Regions from separate parts of the Streptomyces sp. ME19-01-6 genome, predicted to be linked through region 1. Evidence: riboswitches for the same ligand, from Rfam matches in the RefSeq annotation. Region 1 holds a riboswitch; the other holds the start of a gene.
The links. A riboswitch is a leader RNA that binds a small molecule or an ion and turns the genes downstream of it on or off. The one in region 1 is predicted to bind S-adenosylmethionine.
Positions count from the first base shown of each region.

Region 2: another riboswitch for S-adenosylmethionine. It lies ahead of PV419_RS42050 (aminotransferase class V-fold PLP-dependent enzyme); the one in region 1 lies ahead of thrC (threonine synthase).

Region 1 covers NZ_JARAXF010000006.1:145,334-149,049, reverse strand. The annotation lists gene PV419_RS16575 (cold-shock protein) at 1-97, opposite strand, end outside; gene PV419_RS16570 (MoaD/ThiS family protein) at 531-809, opposite strand; gene thrC (threonine synthase) at 887-2,233, opposite strand; SAM riboswitch class I at 2,227-2,370, opposite strand; gene PV419_RS16560 (glucosyl-3-phosphoglycerate synthase) at 2,527-3,501, shown strand; gene PV419_RS16555 (trehalose-6-phosphate synthase) at 3,601-3,716, shown strand, end outside.
Region 2 covers NZ_JARAXF010000032.1:8,244-11,959, forward strand. The annotation lists gene trpD (anthranilate phosphoribosyltransferase) at 1-803, shown strand, start outside; SAM riboswitch class IV at 892-1,009, shown strand; gene PV419_RS42050 (aminotransferase class V-fold PLP-dependent enzyme) at 1,233-2,663, shown strand; gene PV419_RS42055 (Lrp/AsnC ligand binding domain-containing protein) at 2,690-2,971, opposite strand; gene PV419_RS42060 (rhomboid family intramembrane serine protease) at 2,968-3,678, opposite strand.

The DNA.
Region 1 (3,716 bases):
TCGCGCTGTAGTGGACGAACACGTCCGCACCACCGTCGACCGCGATGAAGCCGTACCCCTTCTCCGCGTTGAACCACTTGACGGTGCCCTGAGCCATTCCTAACTCCCCTATTGCTGGCCCTTGCGCAGGACCGCACTCCGCGGACCCGGGTCAGACCTCACCCCCCGAGTCGAGGGGGGTGTGCGCCGGAACGCGTCGACCGCCGCTGAATGTATCTGTCCCACTGCCCTGTGCAACAGGTCAATCGGACGAGAATTCTGGCGACGGCCGAACGGTAATAAGCGGCAAATTCCCGTGAATTCAGGGCAAGCCGGGCCGGACATAACGGACCAGCCCGGCAATTCGCGCGCACAGTTTGGGCACAAGTTGACGAGTTCTCATATGCGGTCGGCGCGGGGGCCGACAGAAGGGGATCGCTGTAACTGTATCGCGGTTCCACACATGGAATCGCCCCGTCCGTTTCTATCAGGACGAGGCGATTCCGTTTATCTCGGGGGGTACGACCGCCCGTGACCGGCCCGTTACCGGCTCAGCAGCCGCCCGCGACCGCCGGAATGATCGAGACGCCGGCGCCGTCCGGGGTCGCCGTCTCCAGGCCCTCCGCGAAGCGCACGTCGTCGTCGTTGACATAGACGTTGACGAAGCGGCGCAGCTTGCCCGTGTCGTCCAGGACGCGGGCCGCGATGCCCTGATGGTTGCGGTCGAGGTCCGCCAGGACCTCGGCGAGAGTCGCTCCTTCGGCGCTGACCTCGGCCTGCCCGCCTGTGTAGGTGCGCAGGATGGTGGGGATTCGGACATTGACGCTCATGAGCGTTTCACCTTCTGTGGGAATTGCAGCGGGAGGCGAGGAGCGAATTCAAGCCAGCCGGTTTGAGCCGAGCCGATTCAGGCCAGACCAGCCTCGCGGAACGCGTCGAGACTCGGGCGGATCACCGCCGTGGGCCCACTCGTCGGGGCGACCGCGTCGAGCGTCTTGAGGCCGTCTCCGGTGTTGAGCACGACGGTGGTGAGGGCGGGGTCCAGGACCCCGTTCTCGAGCAGCTTCTGCGTCACGCCCAGGGTCACCCCGCCCGCGGTCTCCGCGAAGATCCCCTCCGTACGGGCCAGCAGCTTGATCGCCGCGACGACCTGCTCGTCGTTCACGTCCTCCACCGCTCCGCCCGTGCGGCGCGCGATGTCCAGCACATACGGCCCGTCCGCCGGGTTGCCGATGGCCAGCGACTTGGCGATGGTGTTGGGCTTCTGCGGCCGCACCACGTCATGGCCCGCCTTGAAGGCGGTGGAGACCGGGGAGCAGCCCTCGGCCTGGGCGCCGAAGATCTTGTACGGCCTGTCCTCGACCAGGCCGAGCGCGATGAGCTCCTTCAGCCCCTTGTCGATCTTCGTGAGCTGCGAGCCGGACGCGATCGGGATGACCAGCTGGTCCGGCAGCCGCCAGCCGAGCTGTTCGCAGATCTCGTACGCGAGGGTCTTGGACCCCTCCGCGTAGTAGGGGCGGAGGTTGACGTTGACAAAGCCCCAGCCCTCGCCCGCCGGGTCGCCGATCAGCTCGCTGCAGAAGCGGTTGACGTCGTCGTACGTGCCCTCGATGGCGACCAGGTCGCCGCCGTAGACCGCGGCCATGACGACCTTGCCCTGCTCCAGGTCGTGCGGGATGAAGGTGCAGGAGCGCAGGCCCGCGCGGGCGGCCGCGGCGCCGACCGCGCCCGCGAGGTTGCCGGTGGAGGAGCAGGAGAGGGTGGTGAAGCCGAAGGCGCGGGCGGCCTCGACGGCCTGGGCGACGACGCGGTCCTTGAAGGAGTGCGTCGGGTTGCCGGAGTCGTCCTTGATGTACAGCTCGCCGGTCACACCCAGCTCGCGGGCCAGGTTGTCGGCCTTCACCAGCTTGGTGAAGCCGGGGTTGATGTTGGGCTTGTCGGCCACGTCGGCCGGGACGGGCAGCAGCGGGGCGTAGCGCCAGATGTTGTTCGGGCCGGCCTCGATCCGCTTGCGCAGCGCCTCGGGGTCGCCGGTCGGCAGGTCGTACGCGACCTCGAGCGGCCCGAAACACTCCACACAGGCGAAAATGGGGCCGAGGGGGAATCGCTCACCGCACTCACGACAGGACAGCGCGACGGCGGGGCCGAGGGAGACAGAAGACCCCGTGGAACCCGAGGAATCCGCTGAACCGGCAGAAGTAGTTGAGCTTTCGACAGCTTGCACAGCCATGGAGGCGAGGCCCTTTCTCCTCATCTTCCTCACGGCGCATCTCGCCGCGAGCCGGAATTGGCACCTTCCCTAGCCGGGGCCCCGCTTCGTGGCGAATCAGGACCGGCTGGAGGGTTGCCGGGGCTTCAACGGGCCGTTCCCTCTGCCCCTCTGGATGAGCGGTATGACGCCGGGCCCAGCCCGGCGTGTTTGTCGCACGAGGACCCCCGACATACGACGGTCACGTGCGTTGTTCAAGACTGTAACCGAAGGCCTGGATGGTTGAGATAGTCGTCCGAAGCGCGAGATGCATCACAGCTGAGCAGGGAGGTACGGACGTGCTGGAAGAGGTGGAGCGCTGGCTGAAGGAGCGGTCCTGGTCCGCCGACGACCGTCCGCTCGACCGCCTGCTGGCCGCCAAGCGCGCCACGGGCCAGGCCGTGAGCGTCGTCCTGCCCGCCCTCAACGAGGAGGCGACGGTCGGTGAGATCGCCGCGACCATACGTCGCGAGCTGATGGGCCGGGCCGCGCCCCTGGTCGACGAGCTGGTGGTGGTGGACTCCGGGTCCACCGACCGCACCGCCGAGGTCGCCGCGGCGGCCGGGGCGAGGGTCGTGCACCGCGACTCCCTGCTGCCCGAGCTGCCGACGCTGCCCGGCAAGGGCGAGGTGCTGTGGCGCTCACTGCTGGCGACCAGCGGCGACATCGTCTGCTTCATCGACGCCGACCTGCGGGAATTCGACGCGCGCTTCGTCTTTGGGATCGTCGGCCCGCTGCTGACCGACCCGGACGTGCACCTGGTCAAGGGGATGTACGACCGGCCGCTCGGCCCCGAGTTCGGCGGGCTCGCCTCCGGCAGGGCGGCCGGCCAGGGCGGACGCGTCACCGAGCTGGTCGCCCGGCCGCTGCTGAACCTGCACTGGCCGCAGCTGGCCGGTTTCGTACAGCCGCTCGGCGGCGAGTACGCGGCGCGCCGCTCGCTGCTGGAGCGGCTGCCCTTCCCGGTCGGCTACGGGGTGGAGCTCGCCATTCTCATCGACTCGCTGCACACGGTCGGGCTCGACGCGCTCGCCCAGGTGGACCTCGGCGTGCGCAAACACCGCCACCAGGACCCGCAGGCGCTCGGCCGGATGGCGGCCACGATCTACCGCACGGCCCAGCTGCGGCTGGCCCGCGGGCATCTGGTGCGGCCGCGGCTGACCCAGTTCGACCGGGGCGAGGCCGGTTTCGTGGCACGGACGAGCGCCGTGGACACGGAGGAGCGGCCGCCGATGATCGAGATCCCGGAGTATGTGCAACGGCGGGCGGCGTGACGCCCTCAGCCTCCGCCCCGGGCCCCGCCGGGAGGCGCCGACCGGGGCAAGAAACCGCACGCACGTTTGCGCGGCGCGTGGGATGGCTAGGTACGCGACATGGCCTCTGAGCACACCGCTGCACAGGTCCTCGTCGCGTCCAACCGCGGCCCGGTCTCCTACACCCTGCGGGAGGACGGTTCGCTCGGCCCCAGGCGCGGCGGCGGCGGGCTGGT
Region 2 (3,716 bases), on a different contig from region 1:
TCGACATCGTGGGCACCGGAGGCGACCGCGCCAAGACGGTCAACATCTCCACGATGTCGGCGCTCGTGGTGGCGGGCACCGGCGCCAAGGTGGTCAAGCACGGCAACCGCGCCGCGTCCTCCGCCAGCGGCTCCTCCGACGTCCTCGCGAAGCTCGGCGTCAACCTGGACCTCTCCCCGAGGCGGGTGGCCGAGGTGGCCGAGGAGGCCGGCATCACCTTCTGTTTCGCCATGCACTTCCACCCCGCGCTGCGCCATGTCGGGACCGCGCGCAGCCAGCTCGGCATCGCCACCATCTTCAACTTCCTCGGCCCGCTCACCAATCCGGCCCGGGTACGCGCCCAGGCCACCGGGGTCGCGGACGCCCGCATGGCGCCCATCCTGGCCGGTGTGCTCGCCGAACGAGGCTCCTCCGCGCTGGTCGTCCGCGGCGACGACGGCCTGGACGAGCTGACCGTCACCTCGACCTCCCAGGTGTGGGTGGTCGAGGGCGGCACCGTACGGCAGGAGACCTTCGACCCGCGGGACGTCGGCATCGACCTGGCCCCGGTGGAGGCCCTGCGCGGCGCCGACCCCTCGTACAACGCGGATGTCGCCCGGCGGCTGCTGGCGGGGGAGCGCGGCCCGGTCCGGGACGCGGTGCTGCTCAACTCGGCGGCCGCGCTGGTCGCGCTGGAGGGCGGGATGGGCGACAAGCCCCTCACGGAGCGGATCGCGACGGGCATGGAGAAGGCCGCCGAGTCGATCGACTCGGGCGCGGCCCTGGCCTCGCTGGAACGGTGGGTGCTGGCCACCAACGCGTAGGTGCTCCTCACGGACCCCTGTCCGCCATGCGTCCGCATGGCGGACAGGGGTCTGAAGTTTGTGGCCGGGCATGGCATACTCCTGCGCAGGTCACGAGCGACAGCGATTTCGGCCCCGGCCCGCTGTCCGGCAACCCTCCGTCCGTGGCGGGGTGCCCCGGGTGATGACCAGGCCGCAGGCAATGAAGTCCGCGGCAAGCGCGGACCCCTCGCACGCTTCTGAATGAGCGTGGGGCCAGGGGTCCTGGTCGTCGAGGGAGTTCTTCCGTGATGCAGCGAATGCGCTAGGGCCGACGGCCCGCTTTTTCTCGATTTCCCTCAATCCGCGCGGCTCCGTCCGTGCGTTGAGTCTCTTTCCACGTGCCCGGCGGCGGGCTGCCGCCTGCGCGTGTGACGCATTCACCTCTTCGTCCTCCCGGGAGACTTCGCCATGTCCGCGACCGCTGCTGCCTCCGCCACCACTGCCTCCGCCACCACCGCCTCCGCCATCGCCACCTCCGCCTGTGCCCCGCTGCCCGTCCTCGGCCGCGACGTCCTCGTCCCGCTCGTCACCGGCGGCGAGGTCGACTACGCCGCGCTGGACTACGCCGCCAGCGCCCCCGCCCTGCAGCGGGTCTGGGACGACATCGCCGCCTACGCCCCGTACTACGGCAGCGTGCACCGGGGGGCCGGCTACCTCTCGCAGCTGTCCACCGACCTGTTCGAGAACAGCCGCAAGGACGTCGCCGCCTTCCTCGGCTGCCGCCCCGACGACCAGGTGATCTTCACCCGCGCCACCACCGACTCGCTCAACCTCCTCGCCGCCGCCCTCCCGCAAGGCACCCGGGTGTTCGTGTTCGAGACCGAGCACCATGCCTCGCTGCTGCCGTGGCAGCAGCGGGAGGGCGTCGAGGTCGGCTATCTGAGCGCGCCGCGCTCCCCGCGGCAGGCCGTCGAGGCGCTGGAGCGGGCGCTGATCGCCTGGCGGGCGGAGGAGCGAGCGGAGGACGGCGCGGGGACGGCGCTGGTGTGTGTGACCGGTGCGTCGAACGTGACCGGTGAGCTGTGGCCGGTGCGCGAGCTGGCGCGGGTGGCCCACGCACACGGCGCCCGGATCGTGCTGGACGCCGCGCAGCTCGCCCCGCACCACCCCGTGGACATCGCCGCCCTGGACGTCGACTGGGTCGCCTTCTCCGGGCACAAGCTGTACGCGCCCTTCGGGGCCGGCGTGCTCGCGGGGCGCGCGGACTGGCTGCGCGAGGCCCGGCCGTATCTCGCGGGCGGCGGGGCCAGCCGTAAGGTCACGCGTCAGGAAGACGGCGGGGTGGACGTGGAGTGGCACACCACCGAGGCCCGGCACGAGGCCGGCTCACCGAACGTCATCGGGGCGTACGCGATCGCCTCGGCCTGCAAGGCGCTGACCGAGGCCGGATTCGAGTCCCTGGTGGCGCGGGAGCGGCAGCTGATCGCCAAGGTCCGCGCGGGGCTGGCCGAGGTGCCCGAGGTACGCGTCCTGTCGCTGTTCGGCGACGACGCCCCCCGGGTGGGGGTCATCTCCTTCGTGGTGGAGGGCTGGAACAGCTCGCACTTCGCGGCCGCGCTCTCCGCGGAGTACGGCATCGGCGTGCGCGACGGCCTGTTCTGCGCGCATCCGCTGGTGCGCACCCTGCTGGGCGGCGAGCCCGGGGAGGCGGGCGAGTGCGGGGCCCCGGAGGCGGCGCCGGGGGAGCGGGCGCTGAACGCCATCCGGGTCAGCTTCGGCGCGGGCACCCCGGACGAGCACGTCGAGCGGTTCGTCGACGCGGTGAAGGAGCTGGTCCGGGACGGCGCGAAGTGGAGCTATCGCACCGAGGACGGGCGCTGCGTCCCGGACCGCGGCTGACGCGGCTGACAGCGCGGGAGCAGGGTTCAGCCGTCGAGGCCGATCGCGAAGGCGGCCTCGAGGTCGTGCTGGGAGTAGGTGCGGAAGGCGATGTGGGTCTCGGTGGAGGCCACGCCCGGCACCTTGCTGATCCGGCCCGGGATGACGTCCGCCAGGTCGTCGTGCCGGGCCACCCGCACCAACGCGATCAGATCGTGCGCTCCGGTGACCGAGTAGACCTCGCTCACGCCGTCGAGCGCGGCGATCTGCTCGGCGATCTCAGGGATCTGGTCCACGCTGGTCTTGATGAGCACGATCGAAGTGATCACGGCTGGCTTTCTCCCTCGCTGGACCTGACTGCCCCGCTCACTCTACGCGTCCGCCCGAAGCGGGCCCACGCGTAGAGGAACCCGAGGCTGAACCCCACGAGGTGGGCGAGGTAGGCGACGCCGGGGCGGTCGTCGGCCCCGCGGGCGGCCAGCCACTGCAGCGCGACCCAGAAGATCAGCACCACCCAGGCGGGGAAGCGCAGCGGCAGGAAGAACAGAAACGGGAAGAGGCTGGTCACCCGGGCCCGGGGAAACAGCCACAGAAAGGCGCCGAGGACCCCGGAGATGGCCCCGGAGGCGCCGACCAGGGACTGGGTGGAGCCGGCGTGCGCCGCCGCGTAGCCGAGCAGCGCCAGATAACCGGTGGCGAGGTAGAAGAGGGCGAACTGGATCCGCCCCATCCGCTCCTCGGCCATCGCGCCGAAGACGTACAGAAACAGCATGTTGCCGAGCAGGTGCAGCCAGTTGCCGTGGACGAACAACGCGGTCAGCGGGGTCAGCGGCTCGGCGGGCGCGCCGCTCCACAGCGCGCCGGGCACCACCCCCCAGCGCTCGAAGTAGCCCGTCTGGGCCCGTAGCAGCTCGCCCCCGGTGCCGTAGCCGGGGTTGAGGCCGGAGGCCGGCCCGAGGGCGAAGACCAGGCAGCAGGCGGCGATGAGGGCGTAAGTCATCAGGGGGCGGCCGGGCCCCTCCGACGTCTTAATCATGGGCAGATCATGGCGTACCGGGCACAACCTGCCCAGAG